DNA from 3 places in the Roseobacter denitrificans OCh 114 genome. Region 1 is predicted to be linked to each of the others. Evidence: riboswitches for the same ligand, from Rfam matches in the RefSeq annotation. Region 1 holds a riboswitch; each other region holds the start of a gene.
What was found. Region 1 has a riboswitch for cobalamin ahead of RD1_RS17540 (DUF1636 family protein). Riboswitches for the same ligand answer to the same signal wherever they lie in the genome.
Positions count from the first base shown of each region.

Region 1 (6,470 bases):
GTGCAGGGGTGCTGCCCCTTGAGCGGCTGGAGGATGAGCTGGGCTATCTCTTGCCCGACTTCTCGGTACGCGCGCTCAGCCATGGGTGGCACGGCAACGCGATACTGTTGCGATCCCGCTATGACAGCCACGCCGCGCGCCGTATTGATCTGCCGTCGATTGATCCGCGCGGGGCGGTGTCCGTGCAGATCTCTGACCCATGTGTCGAGATTATCGGCGTGCACCTTGGGCTGACACCGGGGACGCGGCGCAAACAGGTTGATGTGCTCAGGCAGGTTTTGCAGGATCGCCCCCACCCCGTGATTCTGGCCGGGGATTTCAACGAATGGAACCTCAAGCGGCTTGATTTCGGCACCGATGCGCAGGTCGTCTCCCCGGGGCTGAGCTTTCACGCCGCCCGTCCCAGAGCGGCGCTCGATCGGTTTGTTCTCGGACCCGGTGTGCGCGTTGTGTCATCGCATGTGCATAAATCGAACCTTGCCGCGCGCGCGTCGGATCACCTGCCAATCGTGATCACCGTCGATCTGACAGGGGCTGAGCCATGACCCTGCTTTTACTGGCACATTTCGTGGTTGTGGTCGCTTTCACGACGCGCATCCTGTTGCGCGATGACCTGTCGCCGCCTGCGCGGCTGGCGTGGTTTATCATTCTTGCCGTTGTGCCTTATGTCGGCAGCGGGCTTTATTTCCTGTTCGGTGAGGTTGACCTCGGCCATCATGCGGAAAACCGGCACAAACAGGTTTTTGACGAAATTCGGCCACAGGCGGGTGTGATCTTTGGCGATGCGCAGATCTGCGACGCCCTGATTGACCCTTATTACCAATCTGCCTTTCGGTATGCGAGTTCCATCAACGGCTTCTTTCCCATGACGGGCAATCAGGCGGAGTTGATGGCGGATGACCGTGCCACCAAAGCCGCCATGATCGCCGATATTGATCGCGCCCAGAGCCATGTGCATGTGCTGTATTACATCTGGCTGACGGACGGCACGGGCACCGAGGTGGCGCAAGCGCTGATGCGCGCGGCCAAACGCGGGGTGACATGTCGTGCCATGGCCGACGGGCTGGGCTCGCGCGCGCTGATAAGATCGCCGTTGTGGACGCAGATGAAAGAGGCAGGTGTTCAGGTGGCCGTGACACTGCCGCTCAACCGTCCCATTCTTACACTGCTGACCAGTCGGATTGATTTGCGCAACCACCGCAAGATCACTGTCATTGATGGCAAGATCACCTATTGCGGTAGCCGCAACTGTGCCGATCCGGAGTTTCTGCCAAAAGCCCGGTTTGGACCATGGGTGGACATCATGCTGCGTTTTCAAGGGCCCGTGGTTGCGCAGAATGAACTGTTGTTCATGAGTGACTGGATGCAGGCAACGGGCGAGGCGTTTGAACCTGATGCCGTGACGGTCGAGTGTCTTTCCCCCGGCTTCCCGGCCCATGCAATCGGGGATGGCCCGACCGAACGCAACAGCGCCACGCCGCAGTTGTTTTCCAGCCTTTTCAACTGTGCGCAGAGCACGATAACGCTGACCACGCCATATTTCGTGCCGGATGCGACGGTTCTGGATGCGCTCTGTGCGGCGGCCTATCGCGGCGTGCGTGTAACGCTGATCTTTCCGCAAAAGAACGACAGCTGGATCGTGGCCGCCGCCAGCCGCAGCTATTACCGCAGGCTGTTGTCAGCCGGGTGTCATATCCACGAGTTCAAAGCGGGGCTGCTCCATGCCAAGACACTGACGATAGACGATAAAGTGACGCTGATCGGCTCCTCCAATCTGGATTTGCGCAGTTTCGATCTGAACTATGAAAACAACGTGCTTTTGCAGGACGCGCGCATCACGCGCGAAATCTGTGACAGGCAGGCCGGGTATATCGCGCAATCCGATCCTGTACTTCTTGACACGGTGCTTGCCTGGCCCCGACACGAACGCATCTGGCACAATGTCATCGCCACCATTGGCCCGGTGTTGTGATTGATCCGGCTCAAGGCGTCGTGCCCTATGATATTGCCGCATGAACCGCGCGCGCGATGATGCGTTCCTCATCCGTCGGGATGACCATCACGCGTGTTGATCCCGTCCCGATATCGCGCGCATTGCGCAGGTTTTGCGCCGGGTCAATCTTGATGTTCAGGTACTCCAGCCCTTCAACGATGCGGCTGCGGATGGGGGCTGCGTTTTCCCCGATGCCCCCGCAAAAGATCAGCGCATCAATGCCCCCCAGCACCGCCGTCAGCGCCCCAATTTCACGCCGGGCGCGGAATACGTAGTAATCGATTGCTTCGCGCGCCTGCGGATCGTCCGAGGCCAGAAGTGCGCGCATATCGCTGGTGATCCCCGAAAGGCCCAGAAGCCCGCTTTGGGAATAGAGCATTTCCATCACTTCAAGGGGTGCCATGCCCTTTTGCGTGAGCAGATACAGCACCACACCGGGGTCGATCTGGCCGCAGCGGGTGCCCATGGGCAAACCATCCAATGCCGAAAATCCCATTGTGGAGCCGACGCTTTTACCGTTTGTAATCGCGCACATGGACGCCCCGTTGCCCAGATGCGCAATCACGAGCCGCCCTTTGTGCAGGTCGGGATAGGTGGTTTTGATAACGCCTGTGATGTATTCGTAACTGACCCCGTGAAACCCGTAGCGCCGCACCCCTTCGTCATAAAAGGCGCGCGGCAGGGCAAAGGTGTCATTGACCCACGGATGGCCCCGGTGAAACGCCGTGTCGAAACACCCGACCTGAACGGCATCCGGAAAGGCCGTGCGCGCGGCTTCAACCCCGGCGAGGTTATGGGGCTGATGGAGCGGGGCGAGCGGGTTGAACCGGGCAAGCGCCGCCATCACATCGCCGGTCAGCAGCGTGGGTTTCGTAAAATCCATGCCGCCATGCACAATCCTGTGGCCCACCCCGTGGATGGGCAACCCGCTCAAATGCGGCGCCAGCGCCTGCATCACATGTTCCAGCGCTGCAGCGGGCTTGGGTGCCGCTACCTTCTGTTTGGTTCTTTCCTCGCCGGTGTTCAGGATCAATAGCGCGTTGTCGCCAATCTCATCGACCTGACCGTGCAGCAGCAGGTCAGGTTCTGGCGCATCCCGGTAAAGCCCGAATTTCAGCGACGACGAGCCAGTGTTTAATGTAAGGATACCGCTCATGTGGCGGCGACCCGGCGGAACAAAGCAACGCTTGCACGATACGCGGGGCGCATGTGCATCCGATCCGCGCGGCTTGTCAGTGTGTTTTGCACATGGCCTCCCAAGTGTTTGGCCGCCGGTCTGGACACCGGCGTGTTTTCTGATGGTTATAGTTGCAGCCTCGTGATCCGCTGTCACGCGGGTATCTGACGGCACCCTGTGGCGTGGTGAACCGCGCGCACTCTACCGCCAGTTGGCCAATCAGAAATGATAATCGCCAGACAAGCCGGTGCGCCATTGACTTCCCACGCCATCGCTGGAAAATGCAGGGCACGATGGTTGTTCCGGTTCAGGCCGGGACATAAAAGGGAACGCGGTGAAATGCCGTGGCTGCCCCCGCAACTGTAAGCGAAGAGTGCCTCTGTCGCACGCCACTGACCGAAAGACGGGTTGGGAAGGCAAAAGAGGCGCGCTGACCCGCGAGCCAGGAGACCTGCCATCACAAACGCAACATAAGACCGGGCGGGGTGCTCCGGAAAGGAATGACATGATGACGGCACATGCTGTTATAACGGACAATGATGTAACCTGCACTGGCCGCCCCCATGGGTGAGCGCACAGAGATACTGGTGTGCATCAAATGCAAACGCGGCACCGACGTTACCGACGACGGCGAACGTCCGGGCCAGCGTCTGTTTGATGAATTGCAGGCGCGCGGTCTGCCCGAGGGGCTTGATTTGCGGGCGGTGGAATGTTTGCAAAACTGCGATTCCGGCTGCTCCGTCGCGCTGCGGGGGGGCGGGGACAAGTGGACCTATCTGTACGGAAACCTGCATGAGGCGTCGCATCTGGACACGCTGATCGAGGGGGCCGCCCTTTATCATGAGACCAGCGATGGTCTGATCCCGTGGCGCACCCGCCCGGAACATTTCAAACGTAACTGTATCGCGCGCATACCGCCGCTGGAGGACAACAATGGCTGATCTTGCAAAACTTCCCGTCACCGTGATCACAGGGTTTCTCGGGTCCGGGAAAACCACACTGATTTCGCACCTGATCCAGAACCCCGGCGGCAAACGTCTGGCGGTTGTGGTGAATGAATTTGGCGATGTGGGGGTGGATGGTGAAATCCTCAAAAGCTGTGCGATCCCGGATTGCCCGGCGGAAAACATCATGGAGCTTGCGAACGGCTGCATCTGCTGCACAGTCGCGGATGATTTCATCCCGACCATCGAAGCGCTCATGGCGCTGGAGCCGCGCCCGGAGCATATCGTGATCGAAACCTCCGGCCTTGCCCTGCCGAAACCGCTGCTCAAGGCGTTTGACTGGCCGGATATCCGCTCGAAGATCACGGTGGATGGCGTCATCGCGCTGGCTGATGCCGAGGCCGTGGCCGCGGGCCGTTTTGCCTCGAATGTGGCGGCGGTGGATGCACAGCGCCTTGCGGATGACAGCCTTGATCATGACACGCCCTTGTCCGAGGTCTTCGAAGACCAGATTTCCTGTGCGGATATTATCCTGCTGACCAAGCCCGATCTGGCCGGTGCCGAAGGTGTGGCCAAAGCCAAAGAGGAAATCGCTGCGCGCAGTCCGCGCCCCGTCCCGGTGATTGAGGTCGCCGAAGGGTTGATTGACCCGCGCGTCATTCTGGGGCTGGAGGCCGCCGCCGAAGACGATATGGATGCGCGCCCGTCACACCATGATGGGCATGACGATCACGAACATGACGATTTTGAATCGATCGTGGTGGAGATTCCCGAAGTGTCCGATCCGGCCGAACTGGTTGCCCGCATCGAGGTTCTGGCCAAGGAGCAAAACATCCTGCGCGTCAAAGGCTATGCTTGTGTGAAGGGCAAGCCCATGCGGCTCCTGGTGCAGGCGGTGGGCGCGCGCGTGCGCCATCAGTTTGACCGCCCCTGGGCCGAAAATGAACCGCGCCGGGGCCGGTTGGTCGTGATCGCTGAACATGATGATGTGAGCTATGAGGCGGTGCAATCCGTTTTGGTTCCCGTGCCAGCGGCTGCCGAGTAACCTGCCATGCATGTCGTCTTTCGCGAAAGCCATGGTCTGGAAGAGACGGAAACGCCAACCGATCTGGGGCAGACGCCCGCCGATCTGGTTGTGCTCAGCCTGTCTGATTCAGACCTCGGTGCTTTGGCGGAGGCGTGGCGCAAGGGGGGCGGGCCCGAGGGCAGGCTGCCCGGCCTGCGACTGGCGAACATCGCGGCTCTGAAACACCCGCTGTCGGTCGATACCTATGTCGAACAAACGCTGTGCGGCGCAAAGGGTATCCTCATCCGGTTGATTGGCGGTGTGCCTTACTGGCCCTATGGCCTGCAGCAGATCGAGGCCTTGGCGCGGGCCAAAGGCATTGCGCTGGCCGTGCTGCCTGCGGATGGGCGCATGGATGCGCGCCTTGATGCCGTTTCCACCTTGCCGGTGTCCACATTGCGTCAGTTGCAAAAGCTGTGTGATACCGGTGGTGTGGTTGCGTGGCAGGCGGCACTGGCGCAGATGGCGCTGGCATCGGGGCTTTATGCAGGGCCAGTGCGCGGGGCCAAGACGTTGCCCTTGGTCGGGGGATGGACGCCGGAACATGGTGTGACCTGTCCGGTTCTGGCCAGCGCGGCCACGGACCCGCTGGTCCTGGTCGTCTTTTACCGGTCGTTTCTGGTGGCCGCAGATCTGGCACCGATTGAACAGGTCTTTGCCGCGCTGCGCGCCAAGGGGTTCGCCTTGATGGGGCTGTTTGCGCCCTCGCTCAAGGCTCCGGGGGCTGCGGAATGGTTGACACGTCAGGTGGCCCATCTCAGCCCCGTCGCAATCGTCAATGCGACCTCGTTCTCCGGACAGGGCACGCGCGGCGCCTCGCCGCTGGATGCAGGCGACGTGCCGGTTTTCCAGATGGCGCTGGCCACCTCACGGCAGGCGGCATGGGCCGAAGCAGAGCGCGGCTTGTCCCCCGCTGATCTGGCCATGCATGTGGTGCTGCCAGAAGTTGATGGACGGCTGTTCGCCGGTGTCGCCTCTTTCAAGGAGCCGCAAAAGCGGGACGCGGATTTGCAATACTCGCGCTTTGTGCACCGCCCCCACGCTGAGCGGATCACGGCAATCGCGGATCGCGTGGCGGCTTGGGTCCATCTGGCGTCCAGACCCGCCAGTGAACGCCGCATTGCATTGGTGATGTCCACCTATCCGGGGCGCGAGTGGAACCTCGCGCATGCTGTGGGGATGGACGCGCTTGGCTCTGCCTGCGCGATCCTTGAGGATCTGGCAGGTGCCGGCTACGCGACCGACGGGCACGTTACCGCGCAGGATTTTGAGCGCGCCGACCAACGGCTT
Region 1 covers NC_008209.1:3,698,496-3,704,965, reverse strand. Annotated here, with positions in the region: gene RD1_RS17555 (endonuclease/exonuclease/phosphatase family protein) at 1-545, shown strand, start outside; gene cls (cardiolipin synthase) at 542-1,972, shown strand; gene RD1_RS17545 (acetate/propionate family kinase) at 1,998-3,149, opposite strand; cobalamin riboswitch at 3,448-3,644, shown strand; gene RD1_RS17540 (DUF1636 family protein) at 3,734-4,111, shown strand; gene cobW (cobalamin biosynthesis protein CobW) at 4,104-5,159, shown strand; gene cobN (cobaltochelatase subunit CobN) at 5,166-6,470, shown strand, end outside.

Region 2 (6,470 bases), 950 kb from region 1:
AAAAAAGGCCGTCACGTCGGGGTGTTGATCCATGTAAACAGCGGGCATCGTCTATCCTTTTTGTGGGCAGAGTCTTTGGCGGATCATGCCTAGTAATTCACCCTTCGGTCAATCGTTCTTATCGGCAAAGGTGGCCGGCCCGCCCTGCTTCTCCCATGTGGAAAACCCCTCCCGCAGATGGGCGGCGTCAAACCCCATGTCCTGCAACTGCGCGACCGTCAGAGCGGAGCGCCAGCCCGACGCGCAGTGGAACACATAGGTCTTTGACTGGCCAAAGATATCCTTGAAATACGGGCTTTCGGGATCGACCCAGAACTCGATCATTCCGCGCGGTGCGTGATAGCTGCCGGGGATGAAGCCGGACCGCTCTCTTTCACGCGGATCCCGAATATCGACGATTACCACATCCGGGTCATCCATCATGGCGATCAGGTCAGGGGTTTCAATCTCCTTGATCCGCGCGCGGGCGGCGCTGACCAGATCAGCGGCAGATATCTTGAACTTTTGCATGATGTGATCCTTTTTGCAGCGCCATGCATGCCAGTTATGGTCGGTGCGGCATGCTTTCAACCAAGGCAGCATCCGCAGCTTCCAGTGCCCCTTCGAGGTATCCGCCGAATGTGGCGGCGACTTCACTTCCTCCAAAGATCAACCTGCCATCCCAAAGCCCGGCAAGTGCAGGGGGAAGGCCGTATCGCGGATGTGTTGTCAGTGGCGCGTGATCCGCCGGTGTTGCGGTGTTGGTGTCCGCTGCCCAATCCTTGATCAGAACCGCATGCGCGGATGCGGCTTGTGATCCAAAAAGGCGGATGAGCTGATCAACGATAGCTGCTTTCAGCACCTGCTGATCGCGGCGGTCCGGGGGCACGCCGATGAAACCAAAAAGTGCTGCGCCGCTGCCGGAGGCGGTGCTTGCATCGTGAACTTCCACCATCGGGCCCTTGTGGCTCATCGCATCACCAGACAGCCCCATGTCACGCCAGAACGGCGTATCGTATAAAATGACGGCTTTCGCTTGGCTTGCCATCCATGTCGGAATAGCGGCCATCGTTTTTGTCGCCGCTGTGGGCAGAGCAGGGGAAAAATCGAGGCATGCCGCCACGCGCGGCGGTATCGCCAGAACCACGGACCGCGCCTCGATATCCACACCCGCCGCGCAGCTTACGAGGATGTTGCCATCCGCTTGCGACAGGTGCCTCACCTTGGTGTTCAACAGGATGCGCGATGGATCAATCTGACCGGCGAGCGCGGCGCAAAGCGTGCTCATTCCGCCGTCAATTCGAAATGAACCTTGCATGGACGCTGCGCCTCGCCCTTGCTGTATGCGGCCCTGCGCGTCCTCAAACCGGAACTCACCCTGCGCGTATTGTTCAAAAACAGGCAGGGCAAAGCGTGATATCAGACCGGCAATGCGCGGCTGGCCCGCCCAGAACCACGCTGGCCCAAGGTCATAGGCGGCACCGTTGACCGTTTCACTCAGCACCCGACCGCCCAGCCTGTCCCGACTTTCAACCAGCAGATAATCACGGCCCGCCTGATGGAGCCGGTCCGCAAGGTAGAGCCCGGCGATGCCGCCGCCAACGATCACAACATCGGCGCGATGCCGGGGTGTCACGGGGCCGGCGGCTTTGCGTGTTGGATGTGGCGCAGTTTGGCCCAGAGGCGCACGCCTTTCGGGCCCGCTGTGGCGTTCAGGGTGCTTGCGCAGGGCAGGCGCAGCCATGACCCCTGTTGCAACTGATCGCCGCCCTCGGTCATGCTGCCCTCCAGCACCAGAAACTCGCCACCATCCGGCAGGTCCATTGCCACTGAGGCCCCGGCAGCCCATTTTTCGGCGCGCACCGTTTCCTGATTGTCGTGGAACAGGGTCATGACGCTCACCCCTGCGCGGGTCGCATCGGGGATAAATTCCATTTTGTTCATGTCGATGACGACATGGGTGCGGTCTTCCGGCTGGAACTGCCAGAGTTTCACAAAAATCGTGCACCCTGTGTCGGAATGAGGGGAGTGGGCCGATGTCGGGGGGTTGCGCACATAAGACCCCGCCGGGAAATCGCCGTGTTCATCCGAAAACACCCCGTCGAGGACGATGAATTCTTCGCCGCCCGTATGGGTGTGTTCCGAAAAACGGCTGTTGGGCGCGTACCGCACGATTGTTGTGGCGCGTGCGACCTCACCCCCGATCCGGTCCAGCATCCGACGGTCAACGCCCGGCATCGGAGAGGCGCGCCATTCGACTTCGTCAGAATGAACAACAACACGTTGCGAAAAATCGGCATGCAAATCCATGGGAGGCTCCGGTGTCAGTTGCGGTGGCGCTGTGCCTACCACGAGGCAGCGAAATTGCAATTGGGATCACCCGATCGTTATTCATTGCATTGGGCAGGCCGTGTCGGGCAGGGTCAAAGCGCAACAGGAGGGACGGATCAAATGGTGGGTGTGATCTATTGGGAAGACCTGCGCGCGCCGGATTTCAAATCACTGCCCGAAAGGGCAATCGCCGTTTTGCCCATGGGCGCGAGCGAACAGCATGGGCCGCATCTGGCGGTTTCGGTTGACAGCGATCTGGTGGAGGCCGTGCTTGCGCGCACGCAGGTTGCTGATGGTTGTACCGTTCTGGTGCTGCCGACGCTGCGGGTCACCAAAAGTGCCGAGCATGACCGCCACCCCGGCACACTGAGCCTCACGGGCGACACGCTTCTGGCGGTTTTGCGCGACATCGCGGCCTCGGTTCACCGCGCCGGCATTGATCGGTTGTGCCTGTTCAATGGCCACGGGGGCAACACCGCCCTGCTGGAGGTCGCCGTGCGGGACATGCGCATCACGCATGACATGATAGCTGTGCACTGTGGCTGGTTCGGGTTCGCCCAAGCGCAGGCGCATTTTGATGCACAGGCACTGGCGATGGATGTACATGGTGGTGACATCGAAACCTCTGCGATGTTGGCGGCGGCACCGGAGAAGGTCGATATGGCAAAGGCGCGGGATTTCCGCCCCGCCATGCAGGATTGGCCGCAGAAGTGGATCGGGCTGACCGGGCAGGTGGCGCGGCCCGGTTGGCTCATCGACGATCTGAACGCCGACGGAGCTTGTGGCAATGCTGCGGCGGCGACTGTCGAAAAAGGCGAGGCGCTGTTGTCTTCGGCGGCGCGCAACTTTTCTGATTTTCTCGGTGAGTTGGCCGCCTTCGACCATCGCGCCAGCCTTTGAAGGCCATTCAAGACGTCACGCAGAGCCGGTGCATCGACAGGCGCGTGCACCTGAAGGGGAGTGTTGCGATGAGCGAAATCAAAAGGCAATTCCGCCGGACCGTTTATGAAAACAGATGGATGAAGGTGCACGAGGATGCGGTGACTTTTCCCGATGGATCAGACGGGATTTACGGCGTCGTTGACAAAGAAGACTTTGTTCTGATTGTCCCGCAGCATGCAGATGGGCGGTTTCAACTGGTGCAGCAGTTTCGCTATCCGGTGGGCGGGCGCTATTGGGAATTCCCGCAAGGGTCATGGGAAACGAGGCCGGGCACGGACCCGGAAAAGGTCGCCCTCGCCGAATTGGAGGAGGAGACCGGCTTTCGCGCGCAATCCCTCATCAGGTTGGGGCATCTTTTCGAGGCATACGGTTTTTCAAATCAGGGGTTTCACGCGTTTCTGGCAACCGGTCTGCAAGCGGGGCGCGTAAATCGCGACAAAGAAGAACAGGATATGCAAACCGCGTCGTTCAGTCTTGAGGCGATACATGACATGATCCGCGCTGGGCAGATCAAGGATGCGCCGAGTATAGCCGCACTTGGGCTATTGGCCATTTCCGAACATGGATAGAAACCGCGCAACAGGTCAGCGCAAAGAGGGGACCGCGGCGCGCCGTTGCGCCACGGTCCAAACGCATTCTTATGTGGCCGCGTTATGCAAACGGTGCGTGAAGATGCCCCGGTCGGTCATTGCGCGCAGGCCCTTGGCACCGGCAAGCGCTGCGAGATCGGCCAAAGGTTCAATCAGGATGACCAGCAGATAGGCCACGCCAAAGCTTGTCACGGCGGACAGGTTGTCGGCCCCAACGCCTTGCCCGTAGATCGCCCAGAAGGCCACCCATGCAACAACGCCGCCCTGATAGACAGCCGACATTTTCAGCACATCCACATAGCGCAGATCGACATAGGCCGTTGTCTGCGGAATGACCCGTTTGGCCAGCGCGTCCACCGCAAACAGCGGGAACAGCAGCGTTGAGACATTGACGAAATACATCGGCACATCGGAGGGTGCGAAAAACAACCCTTGGATCGCCAGACCGCCCGCAAGGCCAAGCGCGGCTGGACCAGACCCGAGCAGCAAAAACAGCGTCGTGCCCAGAATGATGTGCACCTCCGAGATGCCGACGGCGAAATGCGGAAAGACCTCAAAGAAGATGAACACCCCGATCGCCGCAATCACGGAGCGCAGGGCAAAGGAGACCACGGAATGGGTCTTGAGATCATCATTGATCAGTTTGAGGGAATAGCCCGCAGCGGCAGCGGCCGTTCCATAGGCCAATACCATTTTTGCGCCGTCCACGACGCCCGGTTCGATGTGCATGTTTACTTCCTTTCGCGTCCACCCGACGCATTTAAATGGCCGGAATTTTCCGGCGGTTGCAGATTGATGGTTGGTATCCTGACTTACAGCTTCGGGCCGCGCTGGCCGTTTTCGCTGCTTACAGTTGCGGGGGCAGTCCGGGTCTTGCACCCGGTTCCCAATTAAGGCCCGTTTTCAGGGGCCGCCATCCCCGCAAGCTTTACGCGATCGGACACGCAAGGCAAGCCTGTCTGCGACGATTGATGATCCGGGTGCGATCGCGACGTAGCCTGTCGACGGGCAGCGCCGGTGTGGTTTGGCCGAAAATCGGCGGCCCTGCGCCCGGTTTTTGGCCAATTCTGTCCTGCGGTGACTGGCAAATCCCTGTTGTTTCTGATCAAGTCTTGCGGGATATGAATAATCGACGCAGTTGCAGGGGTGGATGCGATGCGTCAGACGACCAAAAACCACCCGGGAAAAACAGGGGAAATCAAGATGAAGGTGAAATCACTCATTCTGTCTGCGGCACTGGCTGCTTTGGCAGGCGGCGCATCGGCAGAAGGCGTCAAGGTCGGCATGATCACAACCCTTTCGGGGGGCGGTGCCGGGCTAGGTATCGACGTGCGCGACGGCTTCATGCTCGCGGTGAAACAGTCGGGCCGTGACGACATCGAGGTCGTGATCGAAGACGATCAGCGCAAACCCGATATCGCCGTGCAACTGGCCGACAAGATGATCCAGTCCGAAAAGGTCGATGTGATGACGGGGATAATCTGGTCGAACCTCGCCATGGCCGTCGTTCCGGCGACTGTCGCACAGGGCAAGTTTTATCTGTCACCCAATGCGGGTCCATCCGCACTGGCGGGTAAGGGGTGCCATCCGAACTATTTCAACGTCGCGTGGCAAAACGATAACCTGCACGAGGCCGCTGGTGCCTATGCCACCTCTGCGGGCTATTCCAACAGCTTCATCCTCGCGCCAAACTATCCCGCCGGTCAGGATGCGCTGACGGGCTACAAGCGGACCTTTGGCGGCGAATTGGCCGGGGAGTTGTTCACCAAACTGGGTCAAACCGATTACGCTGCCGAGATTGCGCAGATCCGCGCGTCCGGGGCGGATTCCGTGTTCTTTTTCCTGCCCGGTGGCATGGGGATTTCATTCCTCAAGCAATATGCCGACAGTGGCATTGATATCCCGGTGGTTGGTCCTGCGTTTTCCTTTGATCAGGGCATCCTGCAGGCCGTCGGTGATGCAGCCCTTGGTGTGGTGAACACATCGCAGTGGAGCAAGGACATCGACAACCCGACCAATGCCGCCTTTGTCGAGACATTTCAGGCGGAATACGGGCGTTTGCCGTCACTCTATGCCAGTCAAGGGTTTGACACGGCAAACCTGCTGATCTCTGCGCTCGCAACGGCCAGCCCTGCGGATGCGGACGCCTTCCGCGCAGCACTCAAGGCGGCGGATTTCGACAGCACACGCGGTGATTTTGCCTTTGGGCCCAACCATCACCCCATTCAGGATATCTATGCCCGCGAGGTCATCAAGGAAGGCGATGTCTTTACCAACAAGATCATCGGCGTCGCCCTCGAAGACCACGCTGACGCCTATGCGGCTGAGTGCAAGATGTAAGCAACGCCTTGGTCCGGGTGTCTCTTGGCCCCCGGACCGGTAAATAGAACCATGTCCACAATTCTGATCATCGAACAGGTCCTGAACGGTCTGCAATTCGGCGTGATGCTGTTTTTGATGGCGGCTGGACTGACGCTGATCTTTGGCGTCATGGGGCTGATCAACCTTGCGCACGGATCGCTCTATATGATCGGGGCTTTTGCGGCGGCGGCTGTGGCTGGACTAACGGGGTCGTTCCTGCTTGCACTGTTCGCTGCGATGGCCGCTGCGGCGATGGCGGGCGTCTTG
Region 2 covers NC_008209.1:518,884-525,353, forward strand. Annotated here, with positions in the region: gene RD1_RS02465 (MBL fold metallo-hydrolase) at 1-48, opposite strand, end outside; gene RD1_RS02470 (rhodanese-like domain-containing protein) at 109-510, opposite strand; gene RD1_RS02475 (flavin monoamine oxidase family protein) at 545-1,615, opposite strand; gene RD1_RS02480 (cupin domain-containing protein) at 1,612-2,289, opposite strand; gene RD1_RS02485 (creatininase family protein) at 2,431-3,210, shown strand; gene RD1_RS02490 (NUDIX domain-containing protein) at 3,279-3,821, shown strand; gene RD1_RS02495 (energy-coupling factor ABC transporter permease) at 3,891-4,571, opposite strand; cobalamin riboswitch at 4,622-4,775, opposite strand; gene RD1_RS02500 (ABC transporter substrate-binding protein) at 5,046-6,182, shown strand; gene RD1_RS02505 (branched-chain amino acid ABC transporter permease) at 6,234-6,470, shown strand, end outside.
Region 2: linked by a shared signal. The riboswitch ahead of RD1_RS02495 (energy-coupling factor ABC transporter permease) and the one ahead of RD1_RS17540 (DUF1636 family protein) in region 1 are both predicted to bind cobalamin.

Region 3 (6,470 bases), 350 kb from region 1:
ATACCCAAACGGTCCATCGCCTCGCGGAAGAGCTTGCGGTCTTCGGCCATCTCGATGGCTTCGCGTTTCGCGCCGATCATCTCGACGTTGAACTTGTCGAGCACGCCCATCTCTTCGAGCGCCAGCGATGTGTTCAACCCCGTCTGCCCGCCCATGGTAGGCAGCAGCGCGTCGGGGCGCTCTTTTTCGATGATCTTTGCGACCATTTCGGGGGTGATCGGCTCGATATAGGTCGCATCCGCCAATTCGGGGTCGGTCATGATCGTGGCGGGGTTGGAATTGACGAGGATGACGCGGTAGCCTTCCTCCTTGAGGGCCTTGCAGGCCTGTGCGCCTGAGTAGTCGAATTCACACGCCTGACCGATGACGATGGGGCCGGCACCGATTATCATGATGGAGTTGATGTCGGTTCTTTTCGGCATGATCAGGCCCCCAATTTTCAAAACGCCATATGCGTCCAAATTGTCCTGCGTTATAGGCAAGCCGGGCTGACGTGCAAGGGGAAAGGGGGATTGTACCTCAGCTTGCGAAAAAGCTACGCACTGCCGTTTCGAATTCGCGGGGTTTGTCGGCGTGCAGCCAGTGGCCTGCGCCGCGCAGTTTCGCAAATTGCGCCCGCGTAAACAGCGATTTTATGGTTTGTCGATGCTGCGGTTGAACGTAGTCGGACTCTGCACCGCTCAAGAACAGCGTGGGGCCGTCAAAGCGCGTGTCGAACTGCGGAAAGGACATGATTTTATCCATTTCAGCTTCCAGCGTTGCAAGATTCAACCGCCAGCGTTTTTCGCCCAGATCAAGCGACTGCGTGAAAAAGCTGCACAGTGCAGGTTCGACACCTTGGGCTGCCAATTGCGCCTCTGCATCCGAACGACGTGACACGGCGTCCAGATTCACAGCTTTCATGGCGTGGATGAACGGAAGCTGGCTGTGCGTATATGCCACCGGCGCGATGTCGGCCACGAGCAGGCGGTGCACGAGGTCAGGGCGGGTCAGCGCGAGAGCCATCGCTGCTTTGCCCCCCATGGAATGGCCAACAAGCTGCACCGGGCCGCCCAGATGTTCGATCGTTTCGGCCAGGTCGGCGGCCATTTCAGGATAGCTGTGCGTTTGGGTGTGGGGGCTCAAACCGTGGTTGCGCAGATCGACCGTATAGACGCGAAAGCCATCAGACAGGCGTTTGGCAATCACGCCCCAGTTGCGCGCAGAGCCGTAAAGCCCATGGACAATCATCACGGCGGGGGCGGTGGGCGCGCCAAATTCATTCACGTTCAACATGGCCAAGGGCTAGCGGATTTCGCTAGGCTCTGCCAGAACCATTCGGCGAGAAGCGTTCTGACAGGGAGCAGCGCCATGCAGGAGAGCGAGAAGATCACCGCAAAAGTCACGGCGCTGCGGGATCTGTTTCGGGTCCATATGGGGATCAAGGCACCCACACTGGCAAAGGCGGCCTATCGTGCACGGCGACAGTTGCCGCAGGGATTGCGCGCAAAGGCCGCGATGCTGGTTGAGGCCGAAACCATGGCGCTGAACCCGAAACTCGCACGACGGCTGGATATGGCAGCGCTGGACAGCGCCTATATGGAGCTTGCCGAGCATCTGGAAGCCTTGGACCTTGCGGATGCGCGGTGGGGCCGGTTGGTGAATATGATCGCGGGTGTCGTGCTGAACCTGCTGATCTTTGGCGGACTGACCCTGTTGTTCCTGTGGTGGCAGGGTCTGGTCTAACGGTTAAACGTATGTCTTGCGCCGGGTCTGCGCCTTGACGTCAGACCTGCGCGCCCCGCCCCTTGGCAGCATTAAAAAAACCGACCCGGCACAAGCATTCATTTACAAAACTAGTTTTATGGTTATGTTGAGGCCATGGAAACGAACGAATCTGTCGCCACCGCTCTTGCAGCCCTCGGACACGCCACACGTCTTTCAGTGTTTCGCCTGCTCGTGCGCGCGGGGGATGAGGGGCTGAATGTTGGCGATATCGGCCATCATCTGGACATGGCGCCGTCAACGCTGGCGCATCATCTCAAGGCTTTGGTGGATGCGGGTCTTGTCCGGCAGGAACGGCAAGGACGCCAGATCGTGAACCGCGTCAAATATGACGCCATGCATCAGATCGTTTCTTTCCTGACGTCCGAATGTTGCGTGGGCGTCAAACTCTCCCGGGAGGATGCCGCATGAGCGGTCGTACTTTCACGCATAAAGAAACGATAAATCCAAGGATTTCGTCATGACAGAACTTGCGCTGAACCTGCGTTCGCGGGCCTCTGACCTGATCCATAGGCTGTGGACGCACGAAAGGGTCTGGTTGTTCTCGGCTTGCCTTCTGGGTGCATTGTTTCTGATCGTGCCTGCGCAGGGGGCTGTCAGCGCTGCTTTTGTGGCGCAGAACCTGATCAGTGTCGCGCCGTTTCTCGTCTTGTCCATCGGCATTGCGGCTTATGCGGGCGCGTCCGGCGCGGATGGGCTGATCGCCCGCGCGTTCACCGGATCGCCGCTTGTCATGATCGTCATTGCCGCATTGGCGGGTGGGCTGTCCCCGTTCTGCTCCTGCGGTGTCATTCCGCTGATCGCGGCGCTTTTGGCAATGGGCGTGCCGCTGGCGGCTGTCATGGCATTCTGGCTGGCCTCCCCGGTGATGGACCCGTCCATGTTCGTGCTGACCACAGGTGTCATCGGGCTTGAATTTGCGATTGCGAAAACGCTGGCGGCTGTCGGTTTGGGCATCGCGGGCGGGGTCGTTGTTCATCTCATGGGCAAAGCGGGCGGCCTCGGCGATCCGCTGCGCGACGGCGTCGGCAATGGCGGGTGCTGTGGCTCCTCCGTTCGGGGGGCAAAGGACGTGGTCTGGACATTCTGGCGCGACGACGAACGGATGGCCAAGTTCTGGCGTGAGGGGGTCAAGGCCACCCTGTTTCTTGCCAAATGGCTGACACTGGCGTTTTTGCTGGAGAGCCTGATGCTTGCTTGGCTGCCGGCGGATCTGGTTGCGCAAACGCTGGGCGGGTCTGGGCTTGCGCCGATTGCGGTCGCGACGGTGGTGGGTGTGCCCGCCTATTTGAACGGCTACGCAGCACTGCCCCTTGTCGGCGGCCTGATGGATCAGGGAATGGCGGCGGGAGCGGGCCTTGCCTTTCTGGTGGCCGGTGGCGTGACCTCCCTGCCAGCGGCGATTGCGGTCTGGGCACTGGTCAAGCGGCGTGTCTTTTTCCTCTACGTGGGGATCGCGCTGACGGGATCCTTTGTGGCGGGGCTGCTCTTGCACCTGTGGACATCGCTATGAGCATAAAAGCCCGCGCAGGGGGGCTGACAAACTGCGACAGGCTGGGAAAACGGGTCGGTCAGTTCCGGCCTCATACGCGTTTAAACCGTCATGCGAAAAACGTAGATCACGTAACGCTGCCTGAAATAAAGGATTTCAACGCGTTGCGTGATGCGTGATTTTTCAGGTTTTTCGTCACACGCTCTGGATCAATGACCGCCGCTGAACACTAGCGTCTGCACCGGCATCAGCAATAGTCTCAGTCTCAAACCAGCCGCATGGACCACGCCGATCGTGTCAATCACATGTAGTGCCAGCTTGTGAAGAGTGCCGAGGCTTTCGTCCTCAAGGCGTTCGTGATTGTCCGTGTAGACGTTCGCGATGCAGTTGCTGCCCGGCGGCAATAGTTCGGCCGTCCCTTCGTAAAGCGGTTCCAGATAGACCATGACGCTGCCCGGCTGCTGGTTGTTCTGCGGGTCCAGCAGGCGGTCGCTGGGGCGGACCTGTCCCGACGGGATCACGTCCTGAACCGCGACAACCACCATCGGAATGACGGTAAACGGCTTGGTCATACAACCGATTTCGCCAATCATTCCCGGTTTGATGACCTGTGCGGCCATTTGGTTGAAACCGGCCTGAAAGCGGCTCCGCCCGGATGTCACGGGCACCAGAACGCCCGCTGGTCGCAGGACCGGGCTGATGTAGTCACCGACCTGCAGGCTCAGTTGTTCGACACGACCGGTCACGCCCGCATAGACCACGGTTTTTTCCAGCTCGGCATTGGCTGCATCAAACTGTGCGAGCGCGTTGGCTTTCTGCGCGGGGATGAGCGAATCGATGCGTTCCTGCGTCTCCGCCAGTTGGGCAATCGCTGCGTCACGCTGTGCGGAGCGTTGCGCAACGAGGTTTTCAAAACGGTCGATTTCAGTAAGGCGCACGGCGGTCGAGCCCTGATCGCGCAGGGTCACATTGCGTTCGAGCTCTTCCTCCGCCTGCTTCAGGGCAGCGGTGGCCCCGGCGATGGCGGCGGTGGCCTCGGTCAGATCGGTTTGCGCGACTTTCAGGGAGGCATCGGCCTGCGCAATCATCGCCTTTGCGGCTTCGACCTGTGCGCGTTGGGAGTGGTCCTCCAGACGAAATATCGGCTGGCCCAGGTTCACCAATTCGTTGTTCTTGACGTAGATTTCCAGCACGCGGCCCCCGGCCTGCGGCAAGATCGTCACTGTGCGAAAATAGGACACGACGGAATTTGTGGCCGGGTGGAAATAAAACAGCGTGGTAATCACGGTGAGCGCCATGATCGCGCATCCGGTTATGCCCCACCTGAGTTCATACCAGACGCTGAAAAGGTTGATTTCAATACCTATTCTCTTGCCCTGCCGGAAGCGGCGATAGAGATAGTCAGGTAGGATCGTAAACAGCGCGCAGATCAGTGTCTCAAGCATCGGAGGTGTCTTTCGGCGCCGGATTGATCGGGGTTTGCGCAGCGGCGGGTGTGTCATGCGACCCGTTTCGATCAATCGCATCGGCAATGGCGCGCAGGGGGCTGCTGAAGTCTGGAAACTGGAACCCCGCCACAAGGATCGCGGCCACCCAGAAGAGCCCGTTGTGAGTAAACAGGGCGAGCAGGGACAAAATACCAACCAGTTGGAACTGCGGATGGTTCGACTTATGCGCCAGCTTTTCCGGAATCGCATGCAGCGTGAAATAGGCGACACCGATCAGGATCACGATTGCGACCGTGAAAAAAACCATGAAGGTGAAAAGGTAGTCGCTGCCATCAGCCGCGGTCACATATTTGGGAATATGTCCGGTCGCCATGGGGTGAAGCGTTGCAGGTTCCATGCGTTCTCCAAAAGATACCACAAACGCAGACCTTTGAGGCCCATGATACCAACACCTTCATAACGAGAAATCCGTTGGCATTGCAATGCTGCGCTTTTGGCCGACGGCATGTAAATGCGGACAGCACAGAGTTTCCCTTGACGCGCGGCAGAATGTCGGGAAAGGGTTCTGGGGATGGTGTTCGGAAAGCCAAAAGCAATCCGGGCTGAAAAGGGAATACGGTGCGGCGTTCGTAACAGACGCCAAGTCCGTGACTGCCCCCGCAACTGTAAGCGGTGAGCGACCCCGATGATCACCACTGGGTGCATCCGCATCCGGGAAGGATCGGGCAAGCTGTGACCCGCAAGTCAGGAGACCTGCCATCATCGATGTAACTTCAACCCGGGCGGGGTGTCCGGACAGGAGGTCATGATGGATTTACGGGCCAACCCGTCGAAAAATACATGTCCCACAAGGCACCCTGCGCAATCGCGGAGGGCGACATGGGAACACCGACACATAGAATAACAATCTGCACATCCTGCCGACACAAGGGCACCGACTGCAAACCTGGCTATGAATTGATTGCCAGACTGCGCGCGGCCATTGCTGCTGCGGGCGACAGCGTGAGCGGAGAATTCGAGATTTCCGGCGTGGCCTGCATGGCGGGCTGTGATCGCCCCTGCACGGTTGCCTATCACGGCACGCGCAAGGCGACCTATCTTTTTGGCGACATCGAGGCGGATGCGGATATCGCTGATCTGGTTCGTTTTGCACGTGATTACGCACTGCTGGAGGACGGATGGTGTTCGTCGGTTGATCGTCCCGGCAAATTACGCAAAACCACGCTTGCGCGCGTGCCTGCGGCCATCATCGCGCTTGAAGTCAGCGATGTGCGTGTCTCATGAACGCCACGGACATTGTCGCGCAGAACATCAGCTGGGCGCCGCGCCGCAAAGAGCCGCTCTTGCTGCACCCAACCAGTTTTCGCGCCAAAGCCGGCAGCGTGATGGGCGTTGTCGGTCCAAATGGGGCGGGTAAATCAACCCTGTTGCGTCTGCTTTACCGGTATCAGGCGCCCCTGAGTGGTCAGATCAGGATCGGCGGAGACGACATCTGGTCGATCCCGCCGCGCGCCGCTGCGCGAAAGGTGGCGGCGGTTTTGCAGGAACAGCCGTCGTCCTTTGGACTGACAGTGCGCGAAATCGTGACGCTGGGTCGCGCGCCGCACCGCCTTGGGTTTGCCACCGCAGGCGCAAAGGATGCGCAGATCGTGGAAGCCGCGCTTGAGACGCTGAACCTGAGCGATCTGGCGGATCGGGACCTCGTCAACCTGTCGGGCGGTGAACGCCAGCGGGTCATGGTGGCCCGCGCCCTTGCGCAAGAGCCG
Region 3 covers NC_008209.1:3,350,809-3,357,278, reverse strand. Annotated here, with positions in the region: gene carB (carbamoyl-phosphate synthase large subunit) at 1-422, opposite strand, end outside; gene RD1_RS16050 (alpha/beta fold hydrolase) at 520-1,275, opposite strand; gene RD1_RS16045 (hypothetical protein) at 1,351-1,725, shown strand; gene RD1_RS16040 (ArsR/SmtB family transcription factor) at 1,861-2,175, shown strand; gene RD1_RS16035 (permease) at 2,225-3,277, shown strand; gene RD1_RS16030 (HlyD family secretion protein) at 3,466-4,701, opposite strand; gene RD1_RS16025 (hypothetical protein) at 4,694-5,101, opposite strand; cobalamin riboswitch at 5,260-5,480, shown strand; gene RD1_RS16020 (DUF1636 family protein) at 5,584-5,988, shown strand; gene RD1_RS16015 (ABC transporter ATP-binding protein) at 5,985-6,470, shown strand, end outside.
Region 3: linked by a shared signal. The riboswitch ahead of RD1_RS16020 (DUF1636 family protein) and the one ahead of RD1_RS17540 (DUF1636 family protein) in region 1 are both predicted to bind cobalamin.